One region of the Marinobacter sp. W-8 genome, then DNA from elsewhere that is predicted to be linked to it. Evidence: predicted binding sites of a transcription regulator. Region 1 holds the regulator's gene; the other holds the start of a gene.
The links. The regulator LexA, encoded in region 1, represses DNA repair genes until DNA is damaged. The targets are predictions, from matches to a motif close to CTGTNTNNNNANACAG.

Region 1 (7,247 bases):
TGGCCTGGCGCCATTCGTCCATGGTGTCGGACACCTGTTCAGAGGCCTTGGCGGCATCCGGGTGCTCGGCCGTGACTGAGAACTGTAGTCTGGCGCTGTCTGGTTCGTAACGAACAATACCCTCGCCATTCAGGCTCACTTCTCCGGCACTGGCTGCCGCGGGTATTACGGTGACGGCGGCGGCGAGCGCAAGTGGCAGTCGACGTTTGATCATGGTCATTCTCCTTATGAGTGGAACTCCGGGCCTTCCCGGTTATCCAGTCGTTCCAGTTTCCGGGCCCGGGCTGCGTGCACAAAGTGGCTGAAGATGCGACGGTGCCCGGTGTGGTAAAGCAGGTATTCGGGGTGCCATTGCACTCCCATCAACCATTGTCGGCCGGTGTTTTCGATGGCCTGCACAAACAGGTCGTTGTCCACGGCCGTCACTCTGAGATTCTGTCCAAGGCGCTTGATGGCCTGGCTGTGAATGCGGTTGGCGCCAATCACGTGGCTGTACATCAGCCCTCCCAGCCGGCTACCCCGCACCAGGCGAACCGTTTGAAGGGGCAGTAACAAGGGGCGATGTCGGGTATGTACCCGTAGCGGGGTGACATTCTGGCACAGGGATCCGCCGTGAAAGACGTTGATAAACTGTGCGCCGCGGCAGATACCCAGCACCGGAATATTGATCGCCTCCGCCTGCTGCAGAAGCTCGGTGTCGGTAGCATCCCGCTTCAGATCATACCTGGCCGTCACCTGGGGTTGTTGACCGTAGCGACCCGGATGCACGTGGGTGCCGCCCGAAAGCACCAGTCCGTCCAGCAGTTCCACGTTGGTTCGGTCGCCCGGGCGTATGTAATGGGTTCTGGCACCGTGCAGGCGCAGACCCAGGCTGATCAACCGGTGAGCCATGCTTCGCCGGGCCGGACCACTGATGCCAATGGTTAGGCCGGGAACGTCTGTTTCAGTTTCCCGGTCAGACATAGCCGTGCTGATGCAGCCAGTCATCGGTGGTCTCACGCCAGGAGTGGGTGAGATTGTGGAAACTGAACTTCCGGGCTCTGTGGAATTCCTGCCGCAGGGCGTCTAGATCCGGGCTGTTATTGGCAAGTTGCTCGAGCACTACCCAATCGTTCCAGACTGAGGAGAAATGCCATTTCGGGTTGTCGATGTCGCAATCCGGCAGCCGGTAGTGCAGGGTGGGACGACTCTTGATTCTGGGATCCTGAACGTATTCGGACAACAGTGATTCGTTCAGATAAGCGAACAGTGGCAGAAGATCCAATGCCTTGTTCCGGGTCGGGTTGTAGTGCAGGTAGTCCCTCATCAGCGTGTCCAGGTCAGGACGGTAATCGTCTGCCATCAGTTTATCGGTATACCGACTGCTCCAGGGCTCAATGTAGGTGGTGAACTTCCGGCTGATATCCAGCTGATGCCGGGACTTGAGCCAGTCATACAGCAGTGCGAACGCCTGCAGATAACGTACCAGGGTCTCGGGTTCAAGATCGGGCAGTTCCGGGTTAAGTTGAAGCCCGAACGCAAAGTAGATGGCCTCTCGGCTGCCTTCAGCACCCAGGTCTCGCAGCTCGTCTACCAGATTCTCGATCATGCCCAGAGCCGACATTGCGAGCGGTGGTCCCACAATCTCTAATGGCACAATCTTCTCGGCGGCAAAATCAATGACGTCCATGGCGTGGTTGCCGAGTTCCCGAATGGATTCCGGGAGCCGCTCGTCGGCAAGATCCAGGTCTTTGATAGGATCAGAGTCCAGCTCAATGGTGAAAGCCCCGGCGTCCGTATCCAGTCGGGTGACATAACGGGATGTCAGCTCAGGCTCTCCCCCAAGCAGTCGGGCAGCATGCTGGACCAGGGCCTCGTAGGTCAGGCCGGACAGTTCAATCTCAACCCCGACTTTTCGTTCCTGGCCGTCCCGGTTTGTCGTTTGTTCCGGCATCTTGCAGCGGTCGTGTACGGTCATGGTTGTGTGTGGCTTCCCTGTGTCTGGTTTGCGTCACCATAACATACAGGCTGTTGGTCGCCCGTTACAGGAAGGAAACGAAACGGAGAGGGCTTTACACTGGATAAAACACTGTATATAGTCAGTTCACTGTATAAAAAAACAGGATCGAAATTCCGGAGCCCGACTGATGAAACTGACTGCAAGACAATCCCAGGTGCTGGACATTATCCGACGTTACGTGGATGAAACCGGCTACCCGCCCACCAGGGCTGAAATTGCCGCAGAGCTGGGATTCCGTTCCGCCAATGCGGCGGAAGAACATCTGAGGGCTCTGGCAAGGAAAGGCGCCATCGAGATGGTCCCGGGAGCCAGCCGGGGCATTCGCCTGCCGGAGGCCGAAGAAGATCTGGGCCTCCCTGTCATCGGGCAGGTTGCCGCCGGAAGCCCGATTCTGGCGCAGGAACATATTGAAGATCACTGCACGCTGCAGCCGGGCTTCTTCTCTCCTTCAGCAGATTACCTTTTGCGGGTACGGGGGATGAGCATGAAAGACATCGGGATTCTGGATGGTGATTTACTGGCGGTGCACAGTACCCAGGATGTCCATAACGGTCAGATCGTTGTCGCTCGTGTCGGAGAGGAGGTCACCGTCAAGCGTTTCCGCAGGGAAGGCAACAAGGTCTGGCTGATTGCAGAGAATGAGGAGTTTGCTCCGATTGAAGTCGATCTCGCGGAGCAGGAATTGTTTATTGAAGGTCTCGGCGTAGGCGTTATCCGCCGCTCCGATCTTCACTGAATACCGTATACGGCAGCGCATGGCGCAGGTAGGTGAGTAATGGAACAGTTGAGCTTCACTCAGAACATGGCATTTCAGCCGGCAGCTGTTGTTACGGCTGGCGAGGTTTCCTCTGGCGCTCGGGCGCCAGCTGCCAGGACGGCAACGTCTGGTTCGGAGCGGCGTTCAGCTTCTGGCTTCGGTGGTAACGTTACCGAGATTATCCTTCCGGAGGAGCAGGTAGAGAACTTCCAGCTCCTGCTGCCAATGCTCACACAACTGAACCAGGAGAAACGCTGGCTGGCGTGGATTGATCCTCCCCAGTCCCTGGTGGCCAAGTGGCAGAAAATGCACGGCATTGTGGCCAGTGAGATTCTGGTGTTGCGGTCAACGACAGAATTCCCGGCTCAAGAGCTGGCTGAGCGGGCACTGGGCGCAGGAACCTGCCATGCCGTTGTGCTCTGGACTCACAAGCTGGGCCGTGCAGCGCTGGAAACCTTGCAAAAGGCATCAGCCAAGGGCAATAGCCACGGTGTGGTGTTGCGCCAGAGATAACGGGTGCTCAGTGCAAGGTGTAGTGGGGCTGATTGTCGGCGAACTCGCTTTCGTCCTCTTCCCAGTCAATGTCGTGGCTGATGTTGCCAGCGGCCTCAATGCCAGCGGCAATCATCGCCTTGGCGACGTTCATGTCCCTGTCTTCCAGCATTTCTCTGGCTTCATCCGAGAATGAGATGCGCACAAGTGGAGCTGCGTCATCATCAATCCGGCGGAGCGCATAGTCGCCGTCGGCGAGTTGTACAATTTCAAAAAAAGAAGGTGACATTCATTCAACCTATATCTGCTGTCAGCGTATGTTAATGGATTGGCTCCGGCAGGCGGATTACCACTCGCTGTGTTGCTCGTCTATCTCTCTGGTCAATACGGTCATGGCAGCCAGTATCTTGTTCAGAGCCTGAACGGACCGATCTGGCCCCTGATCTGCCGAGACCGCAATGATGTTTTCTTCCGTCACGGTTTTCCGTGTCTTGGGCGGTTCTCCAGCGGCAGTCTCCAACTGATTCAGCTGTTGCCACCAGCTGCCTGGTGTTTCAGCCAGTTCCTTCAACATCCCGCCTTCCGCAATCGCATAGGGAAACAGCGCCTCCAACTCGTCGATGGAGGCCGGTCTGTCGACTTTGTTCTGGTGGCATCGGGCAATCATTACCAGCAGGAGTTCTCGAGCCCGCAGCAACAACTCAATGGCACCTTGCAGTTGGGCTTCTCGTTCCGGCGCAGTCGCTGCTTCGTCTTGCTCAACCCGGATTAGTAACGTTTTGGCCAGAAACAGCTTTTGCGAAACCAGAGAATGCCATTGAGATGCCATGAAGAAACCTGCGAACGAAAAATCAGAGAAACAGGGCCGGTAAAACTTTGGGAGTTTACCATTTCTGGCTGTTTATTTCTCGCTCTGTCCGCTTTGTGGAAATACCGTTTCACAAGAAACTACAAACAACCACTTGAAACGGGCGTTTGAAACTGGCAAAAAGAGCGTCAGATTGGGTGAGTATTGACCACTCATGTGACTCACGCTGGAGGTTGAGGATGCGAAACCGATTAATTGCTGCCATCGCAGTTGCTGTTATGGGGGCGTCCAGTCCGCTGCTGGCAAAAGTAACACAAGCTGAAGCAGCGCGCCTGAACAATGAGTTGACGCCGGTTGGTGCCGAGCGCGCGGGTAACGCGGCAGGCACTATTCCAGCCTGGGATGGTGGGCTTGCGACGCCACCGGCAAACTGGCGTGAGGGATCTGTAGAAGTTAATCCGTTCCCTGGCGACAAGGCCCTCTATGTGGTGACAGGGGATAACCTGGACCTTTACCGGGACAAGTTGTCGGACGGCCACATCCGCATGCTGGAGCAATATGGCCCGGAATTCTTCATGCCGGTGTATGAAACCCGTCGGACAGCGGCGTTTCCCGAGCATGTTTACGAAAAGTTTCGTCAGAATGCCCTGACCGCCGAGTTGCTGGACAACGGCAACGGGGTAAGAGACACCATCATGACCAGCCCGTTCCCCATTCCGCAGAATGGTCTGGAAGCGATCTGGAACCACATTCTCCGGTACCGTGGTGAGGAAGTGTCCTTCCGAAGTGCTTCAGCCACTCCTCAGGAAGACGGTTCTTTCAACCCGGTGGTCAACCACTATGATTATTTCTTCGCCTATAGCCAGATAGGCGCAGATCTTGCGGATATCGACAACAAGATCTTCTATCTGAAAACCGAGACCATCGCCCCGACCACTCTGGCTGGCACCATCACCCTGGTGCACGAAACCCTGGATCAGGTGCGTTCACCTCGTCTTGCGTGGCGTTACGATGCCGGCTCCCGACGTCTGCGTCGGTCTCCGAATCTGGCCTATGAAACCGACCTGCCGAATTCCTCGTCGCTGCGTTCGGTTGACCAGAAAGACATGTATAACGGCGCTCCGAACCAGTATGACTGGGAGCTCAAAGGCAAGCGGGAGCTGCTGGTGCCCTACAACGGATACAAGCTTCACGATTCCAGTGTCCGCCCTGAGGATGTCATTCGCCCGAACCACATCAACCAGACACTCGCCCGCTATGAGCTGCACCGGGTCTGGGTGGTAGAGGCCAAGCGTCGTACCGGTATCGGTCACATATACGAGCGCCGTGTGTTCTACATTGACGAGGACAGCTGGCAGATTCTGGTCTCCGAGGAATACAACGAGAAAGGCGAGCTCTGGCGCGTTTCGGAGGCTCACAATATCAGCTACTACAGCGAGCCGGTCTTCTGGACCACCATGGAAATGACGTATGATCTGAAGGCTAACCGTTATTACATTGATGGTCTGGACAACGGTTACCCCGCCTATAATTTTGCGCCGGGGTATCGTGGTAACGAGTTCACAGCCTCTGCGGCCCGTCGCGCTGCTCGGCGCTAACCGTCCACTTGCGTGGCGCCATCGCTGTTCGATGGCGCCCTTCCGTTGGCCAGCCTGTCCTGCAAACCCTGGAGATTGCTGATGGCCAACCCTGAAACCCTCCTTTCCGATCTGGATCAGCTCCAACACGAATTGAAGCAGGCCCTGGACAACCAGGACTGGGAGCAGTTGAGCCAGCTTAATGCCCGGGTTCGGCCAACGGTGGAGCTGTTGATGGCTGAGCTTGAACAGGCCCGAATCGACGCCACGTTGGTACGTGAGCGACTGGAAGCGCTGAATCGTTTTGTGGCCGAGGCCGATGCCGCCGCTGTGAAGGCCCGCGACGAGGCGAAAGCCTCATTGAAGGGGGTCAGCCAGAACCGTAACGCCGCCAAAACCTATCAGAACGTCTCCTCGAATCGTCAAAGATAGCGTCATAAAATTGACTCGGGCCGACATACGGTCTTAAATACCGCACAAATCCATGAAGAGATTCCTGTGAATGTCCAAAAATAACAAAGTGCTGGTGCTGAGTGAGGATGAAACCAGACAGCGAGATCTGGTCACCATTCTGGAGTTTGTCGGTGAAGAGCAGGTGATTTCCGGCGACGAGGCTTTGGCGCTTTTGGCGAGTGACGATGATCAGGCCTGGGATAGTGTTTCGGTAGCGGTCGTCAACGGCACCGAATCCGGCGCCTGTTCCGCCATAGAGCAGGTGTGCCGGGCCATGACCGGTGTACCAGTGTTGCTGGTTGGCGACCCTGAGCTCAAGGGTTTGTCAGAGGACGATGCGGCACGAGTGATTGCGCGGATGGAATGGCCGCTGAACTACACCAAGTTCGTGGATTCCCTGTACCGCGCACAGATCTATCGGGACCAGTTCAGCCGCAACCAGCAGCGCGGCCAGCAGCGTGGTGTGCAGCTGTTCCGCAGCCTTGTGGGAACCAGCCGGAAAGTCCAGCAGGTGCGTCAGCTCATGGAGCAGGTGGCTGACAAGGACGTGAGCGTTCTCATTACCGGTGAATCCGGTACCGGCAAGGAGGTGGTTGCCCGCAATCTGCATTACCATTCCTCGCGGCGCGACAAGCCGTTTGTGCCGGTGAACTGTGGTGCGATTCCGGCAGAGCTGCTCGAAAGCGAGCTCTTTGGCCATGAGAAAGGCGCGTTTACCGGTGCCATCACGGCGAGGGTGGGGCGCTTCGAGATGGCGGAAGGCGGCACCTTGTTCCTGGATGAAATTGGCGATATGCCCCTGAACATGCAGGTGAAGATTCTGCGGGTTCTACAGGAACGCACCTTTGAAAAAGTGGGCAGTAATCGCACCCAGACCGCCGACGTACGGGTGATTGCGGCGACCCACAAGCACCTTGAGGACATGATTGAATCCGGAGACTTCCGGGAGGATCTGTACTACCGGCTGAACGTGTTCCCCATCGAAATGCCGGCACTCCGGGAGCGGGTGGAGGACATTCCGCTGTTGATTAACGAGCTGATTTCCCGGATGGAGAAAGAGAAGCGTGGTTCATTGCGGATGAACTCGGCGGCCATCATGAGCCTGTGTCGTCATGATTGGCCGGGCAATGTCCGTGAGCTGGCGAACCTGGTGGAGCGCCT
Region 2 (7,247 bases), 990 kb from region 1:
CATCGGGTTTGGCGGTATTCTGGCGAATATTCCGGAGGCAGGGCTTGCCCTGACTGCGGCGGAGAACGCCATTCACTTTGCGCTGCAAGGTGGCAAATCCGAGATTCTGGCTGCGCTAGCGGCACCGCTGGACGTCGCTTACCAGGTTGGACAAGCGATTACGCCTGAACTCAAAGACGCGTTCAAGGTGGCGGTTAAAGAAGCCAGTTACTCCGAAATGGCGATGGCTAATTCCATTGCCCAGGATTTCGGCTACGGCAACGGCATGCTCTATAACTTCTACTCTGTGGTTATTGGTAGCACAGTCGGGCCGCTGTTGATCTTCATGGGTGTTGGTGCAATGACGGATTTTGGACCGTTGCTGGCGAACCCCAAGACCATGCTTCTGGGTGCAGCGGCTCAGTTCGGTATCTTCGGTACCGTGATTGGTGCGGCGCTGCTGGATTGGACCGGGGTATTGGACTTCAACATCCTTGAAGCCGCTGCGATCGGCATTATTGGTGGCGCTGATGGCCCCACTTCCATCTATGTAGCGAGCGTGCTGGCTCCGCACCTGCTGGGTGCGATTGCAGTCTCCGCCTATGCATACATGGCGATGGTGCCGATGATTCAACCCCCGATCATGAAGGCTTTGACCAGCGAAAAAGAACGTGCGATCAAAATGACCCAGCTCCGTCCCGTGAGCAAGAAAGAGAAGATCGTCTTCCCTCTGGTTGTTCTGATTGCCGTGGTTCTGTTCCTGCCCGATGCGGCTCCGCTGCTGGGTATGTTCTGCTTTGGTAACCTGATGCGTGAGTGTGGCGTGGTAGAGCGTCTGAGCGATACCGCACAGAACGCGCTGATCAACATCGTAACCATCTTCCTGGGTCTGTCTGTTGGCTCCAAGCTGATGGCCGACAAGTTCCTGGATGGCCAGACGCTGGGTATCCTGGGCCTAGGTATTGTGGCTTTCGGTGTGGGTACCGCTTCCGGTGTACTGATGGCGAAACTGATGAACAAGTTCAGCAAGGAACCGATCAACCCGTTGATTGGCTCCGCGGGCGTATCCGCGGTACCCATGGCGGCGCGTGTGTCCAACAAGGTGGGCCTGGAGGCCAACCCGCAGAACTTCCTGCTGATGCACGCTATGGGTCCGAACGTGGCCGGTGTTATCGGCTCTGCAGTGGCAGCCGGTGTGATGATCAAGCTTCTGAGCTGATCATTCGTACGGTTTGCGTTGAAAAGCCCCGCCTTTGGCGGGGCTTTTTCGTTTTGGGTCAGTGGAAATCCCGGGAGCTGACCGGTAGCGAGTTAATCAGATGGCTCAAGTCAGACAGCTTGCCGGCCATGACATGAACGATATCCCCCTCTTTTTCGATAACTCCTTTTACGTGTAACAACCGGGCGGTGAGCAACGGTTTGCGTTGGCGGCGGGCGGTGTCTAGCCAGACGACGACGTTGACGTTGCCGGTTTCGTCTTCAAGGGTGACGAAGGTGACGCCGGAAGCGGTGCCGGGCCGTTGGCGGCCGGTGACCAGGCCGGCAACTTGTACGGGGATGCCGGGACGGGTGGCTTTGAGTTGGTCGGCGGTGAGGCAATGGCGCAGGTGGCCTTGTTCGCGGAGCAGGGCAAGGGGATGCCTTTGTAGTGTTAAACCCTGGCTGCTGTAGTCGGCCAGTACGTTTTGCCCTTCGGTGGGCTCCGGGAGCAGGTGGCAGGGTTCCGGTGTGTATTCGGTCATGGCTTCGTTAGCGAAGAGCTCGGCGGGTTCTTCGTGTTCGAGCAGTTGCCAGTAAGCCTGGTGGCGGTTGCTGGTGAAGCCGGGCATGGCGTTGGCGCCGGCGAGAAGTTCCATGTCGCTCTGGTTGAGGCCAGCTCGGGTGCGCAGTTCGGCGGCGCTTTGGTAACCGTTTGCCGGGCGGTTCTGGTGGACGCGCTCGGCGCCATTGCGAGACAGGCCTTGAATGATTCTAAGGCCAAGGCGCAGGTGCTGCTCCGGACCTTGCAGGGTGTGCTGCCACTGGCTGTGGTTGACGTCTGGTGGCAGCACGGTAACGTTGTGGCGCCGGGCATCCTGAACCAGCTGGCTGGGCGAGTAAAAGCCCATTGGCTGGCTGTTGAGCAAGGCGCAATAGAATGCTGCCGGATGGTGGCGTTTGATCCAGGCAGAGACGTACACCAGCAAGGCAAAGCTGGCGGCATGGGATTCCGGAAATCCATAGCCACCAAAGCCGCAGATCTGTTTGTACAGGCGCTCGGCGAAGTCGGCATCGTGGCCCCGCTCCAGCATGCCCTGAATCAGTTTGTCGCGGAAAGGTGTCAGATCGCCATGGGATTTCCAGGCCGCCATGGCGCGGCGAAGTTTATCGGCCTCGCCCGCACTGAAACCGGCGGCAACCATGGCCAGTTTGATGACCTGTTCCTGGAAGATCGGCACCCCGAGGGTGCGCTCCAGCACCTGGCGTACGGCATCGTTGGGGTATTCCACCGCTTCCATGCCGTGTTTTCGGCGCAGGTAGGGGTGCACCATGTCGCCTTGTATGGGCCCCGGGCGAACGATGGCGACTTCGATCACAAGGTCGTACCAGGTTTCCGGTTTAAGCCGCGGGAGCATGTTGATCTGGGCGCGGGACTCCACCTGAAAGACACCGATACTGTCGCCTTTTTGCAGCATGGCGTAGGTGGCAGGGTTTTCCTGAGGGACATCCTGAATGGTAAACGGCGTGCCTTTCTCTTCACTGATCAGCGCCAGTGCTTTGCGAATAGCGGTGAGCATGCCCAGGGCCAGGACATCCACCTTCATCAGCCCCAGGCTTTCCAGGTCGTCTTTGTCCCACTGGATAACCGTGCGCCCTTCCATGGCGGCATTCTCGACAGGCACCAGTTCTGAAAGCGGGCCGGCGCTGATCACGAAACCGCCCACGTGCTGGGACAGGTGGCGTGGAAAGCCCAGCAAGGTGTTCACCAGCGTGAAGAACTGATCCGCGACTTTGGGGCTGCGGGTCAGGCCCTTGTCCAGAATCTGCTGGCGCCAGCCGGTGGCCTTGTCACGCCAGTCGATGCCATCCAGCAGCTTCTCCACCAGTGTGGCATCAAAGCCCAGCGCCTTGCCCACATCCCGGATGGCGCTGCGGGGGCGATAACGAATCACGGTGGCGGCCAGGGCGGCCCGCTCACGGCCGTAGCGCTGGTAAATGTACTGAATAACCTCTTCACGCCGTTCGTGCTCGAAATCCACATCGATGTCGGGGGGCTCATCCCGGTCTTTGGAGATGAACCGTTCAAACAGCAGTTCCACATTGGCCGGGTTCACCTCGGTGATGCCCAGGCAGTAACAGACCGCGGAATTGGCCGCGGATCCCCGGCCCTGGCAAAGAATGCCCTGGCGCCGGGCAAAGTCGACGATGTCGTGGATGGTGAGAAAATAGTGTTCGTAGCGCAGTTCGGCAATCAGCTCCAGCTCTTTGCGAATCAGTGCCTGCACCTTCATGGGTGTGCCCGATGGGTAACGCCGCCGTTCACCCTCCCGGGTGAGTCGCGCCAGAAACGATGTGGGTGTTTCGTGTTCCGGCACTAAATCGGGAGGGTATTCATAACGCAGGCTGCCAGGCTCAAAGCTGCAGGCTTCGGCGATTGCCACGGTCTCCCGAACCCAGGGCTCGGGGAATAGTCGCCGGATAACCGGTATCGGGCGCAAATAACGCTCGGCATTCTGAAACAGACAGTGTCCGGCCTGTTCCAGCGTGGTGTGGTGGCGCAGAGCTGTCAGCACGTCCTGTAATGGCTGGCGTTCGCGGCGATGCATATGAACCTGGCCGGTTGCCACCACTGCGCAGCGCATTTGTTCAGCTAACCACCGTACACGGACCAGTTGCTGTTCCTCGCCGGCTTCCAGTGTGCGGGTCGCTGCAAGGCGTAGCCTGTGCTCGAAAATCCGTTGCAGCCATTCGCCGGTGATCAATGCCTGGTGCGCGTTGGTTTGTGATACCAGCGGTGGCAGCCACAGGCAGAGGCAGTGGTCCAGCGAATGGGTTTCGATGTCCCGGGTCAATAACCGGTATTGCCCTTTCTCAGCGCGTCGCCGCCCGGTGGTGATCAATTGGCAAAGCTGACCGTAGCCCTCGCGGGTTCGAGCCAGCAGTATGAACCGGGGTGGGGCAGTGGCGCCCTCGGGAGTATCGCTCAGTTCGAACCAGCTCCCGGTAATCAGCTTTACCGGGCTGTCTTTAAGGGCTGCCCAGGCTCTGGGGATGCCTGCCACCGAACAGGTATCGGTGATGGCAATTGCCCGATAGCCAAGCTCCGCGGCTTGCTCAGCCAGTTCATGAGGATGGGAGGCGCCGGTCAGGAAGGTGAAGTTGCTGAAGCAGAACAGCTCGGCGTAATCAGAATCCATCAGCCAAACCACCCGTGTATGTACCAGCCATCGCGGATATCCCGGAACACCCACGCCAACTGGCCGCTGGACAACTGGGCAATATAGTAGTCACGGTGCACCCGCTGGCCGTCCCACCAGCCAGCACTGATGCGTTCCGGCCCCGAGAACCATCTGGCCGGAGGTTCTGCCAGTGGGTGTGGCGTGGATAACAGCCATAAAGGGCGCGCAGGCAGGCCAGAGACCTCTGGTGTTTCGCTGTGCCTGCTGGCTGGTTTTATGGCGGAGGCTGTCCAGGCAAACTCCGGGCGGTGGTCTGCCCGCGGTGCAAGCTGTTGCAATGCCTCAGTACCAAGGCGGGCCTGTAAACGACTGGCCAGCGTATGCCAGGCTTCATTCAGGTCCTGACCATCGCCCAGGAGGTCCTGGCCAACCGGGGTTTCCCGGCCCAGAAACCGCTTTACCGACAGGGACAGACTGATCACCGGTGCCCGCAGCGGGTGCTGATCCAGTTTCAGGCGCAGCAGTTTCAGAAAACTCTCTGTCCGATGCTCCGGACCAGTCGTTCGCAACGTTAACCGGGTGGCTTCTTCGTGCCGGTGTTGGAGTAAAAGATGCAGGGTATCGGTGTCCTGTTGGCGCCAGCACAGGTCTTCTTCCAGCTCGGTCAGAATCCGCTGCAGCGCGAACAAAAGCCCTTGGGCATGCTCCACTTCCTGAATAAAATCGGCCCGCTGGCGAAATCGGTGCGGGGGGGGCCAGGGCGATTTGGGGTCTGGCCTGGTGCCCTGGGCTTTTTGTATACGTGCCAGCAGCTCCGGGGATAGCCTCCGTGCCAGTTCCCGGGCTGGCAGATTGAAGACTTCAGCCAGCGTATTCAGCCCCAGGCGATGCAGGCGGGTACAGGATTTTTCATCAAAACCTGCAGCCACCAGAGGCAGCTTGCCCAGGGCCGTCAGAATGTGGCCTTTGTCTGCGGTGCACTCGCCTTTGCCTGCTTGCGCAAGGAGCTGAGCCGCCAGTGGCGTATGCCCAAGAGCCAGCCAGGCAGTGAGTTGCCGCTCTGCCAGAGCCTGCTCGACCGTTTGCCAAACGGCGGGAAGCCCGCCATATAGCCGCTGGAGGCTGCTGACTTCAGCCCACAGACCGTGCGGCGGCGACAGGGTAATGTGGGCCGCGTAACGGTATAGCCAGCGGGCCTGCTCTTCCAGCAGATTGGTTTCCTGTTGAGAATCGAGATGCAGAATCACCAGGTCTGGTGCCAGGCCCAGTGCGGTCTTGAGGCGCATGCCCGGCCGAATACCCAGGTGATCGGCTTCTGGACAAACCTGCAGGATAGCCTGCCCGGCAAGATCGACCACCGCAAGTGCGCCCTGAGTTTGCTGGCTGCGGCGAACATGATCCAGCAGCAGGTGAGGGAAGTGCAGATACAGCCACAACATGAATCAGGTGGCTCCATCCTGTGACCATGGCCCCTGAATAACACCAGTGGGGTCGCTGGCCTGAATGCCCGCGCGATGCCCAAGGGCAAGAGTGCAGCGCTGCCCTGGCCAGCTACCACGGCGTTTCAGAATGTTGATCTTGAGATCCTGGTGTTCTCCGGGAATCAATTCCAGCCGAAGCGCGGCCGGTGAATGCTGCTCTGCCTGCCGACGTTCCCGAAACAGAATGCAGACATTGTTACCCGCTTCGGAGGCCAGTTGCAGCCGGCGGATATCCCGGGTGGCCAACTTCCCCGGCCAGGCCATCACCAGGCCTGTGACAGGGGAGCGCAGGCAGTTTTCCAGTGTCCACAGAAAGTCAGCGGAATCGTGAGTTTGAACCAGCACCAGTTGATCGGTATTTACGCCAGCCCTGGCCAGCGCCGGGGCATAAGGTGTGTGGGGCGGGTTCAGCCAGAAAATGGTCTTTCCCTGCCTGGCGACCTTCTGCATAAGCGGAAGTACCAGGTGCAGCTCGCCAATGCCACAGCTGTCCAGCAGGCATTCACTCAAGGCACCCTTGGGCCAGCCGAGCCCACCAAGTTGGTTATCCAGAACCTGATACCCCGTGTGCTCCGCCGGAGAGGCGTGTTTCTGGGGCTTATGACCCTGCCAGATACGGGCATCCTGAAGCAGGTGGTTGAGTGATTTGCTCATGCTTATTTCTCGAGTACTGTTTATATATACAGTATTCGGAAAAAGGGTCGATTTCAACTGCCGGGTTGATAAACGACGGGCGGGCACCCACGATGTGGTTGAAGCCACAAATATAGTGGAGGACGCTATGTCGAATCTTGGCCAGCAAAGCTGCAGCGCCTGCAGTGCCGATGCACCCCAGGTCACGGATGCTGAAAAGCAGACCCTGTTGAAAGACGTGCCTGAATGGCAGTTGATCGTTCAGGATGGGGAAGAGCAGTTACAGCGGGTGTTTACCTTCAAAAACTTTGTCCAGGCCCAGGCCTTTACCAACAAAGTGGCGGACCTGGCGGAAGAAGAGGGCCACCACCCCGCGATACTGTTGGAATGGGGGAAAGCCACCGTACGCTGGTGGACCCATAAAATCGGAGGCCTGCACAAAAACGATTTCATCATGGCCGCCAGAACCGACGAACTTTACTCATAATCGCTTCAAACAGACCGGAAACAGGAAGTGCCATGGACGAACAATCAATGGACAACCCGCTTACCCTGAAACTTGGCCACGAAGAGCTGATCATCCGGCGCCGCTACGAGATGATCAGCATCATCAATGATTTCTTCATCGCCATCTGGTTTCTGGTGGGGAGCATACTCTTCCTGTTTCCGAAGCATGAGACCGCCGCAATCTGGCTGTTTATTATCGGCAGCTTCCAGTTCCTGGTACGGCCCACCATCCGCCTGATCAGCCACATTCATATCCGCCGAATACCAG

Region 2: imuA (translesion DNA synthesis-associated protein ImuA) is a predicted target of LexA. The motif match lies at 6,510-6,525, and genes of this name have one in related genera.

Annotation. Positions count from the first base shown of each region.
Region 1 is NZ_CP172297.1:1,255,651-1,262,897, forward strand. Features, by position in the region: gene ACF8YQ_RS05730 (SIMPL domain-containing protein) at 1-214, opposite strand, end outside; gene ACF8YQ_RS05735 (gamma-glutamyl-gamma-aminobutyrate hydrolase family protein) at 226-963, opposite strand; gene ACF8YQ_RS05740 (amidoligase family protein) at 956-1,957, opposite strand; gene lexA (transcriptional repressor LexA) at 2,124-2,735, shown strand; gene ACF8YQ_RS05750 (cell division inhibitor SulA) at 2,775-3,269, shown strand; gene ACF8YQ_RS05755 (hypothetical protein) at 3,277-3,537, opposite strand; gene ACF8YQ_RS05760 (DUF6586 family protein) at 3,595-4,077, opposite strand; gene ACF8YQ_RS05765 (DUF1329 domain-containing protein) at 4,296-5,654, shown strand; gene ACF8YQ_RS05770 (SOS cell division inhibitor) at 5,736-6,065, shown strand; gene ACF8YQ_RS05775 (sigma-54 dependent transcriptional regulator) at 6,136-7,247, shown strand, end outside.
Region 2 is NZ_CP172297.1:2,250,219-2,257,465, reverse strand. Features, by position in the region: gene ACF8YQ_RS10515 (sodium ion-translocating decarboxylase subunit beta) at 1-1,198, shown strand, start outside; gene ACF8YQ_RS10510 (error-prone DNA polymerase) at 1,257-4,376, opposite strand; gene ACF8YQ_RS10505 (Y-family DNA polymerase) at 4,376-5,797, opposite strand; gene imuA (translesion DNA synthesis-associated protein ImuA) at 5,801-6,493, opposite strand; gene ACF8YQ_RS10495 (4a-hydroxytetrahydrobiopterin dehydratase) at 6,621-6,959, shown strand; gene ACF8YQ_RS10490 (YrhK family protein) at 6,992-7,247, shown strand, end outside.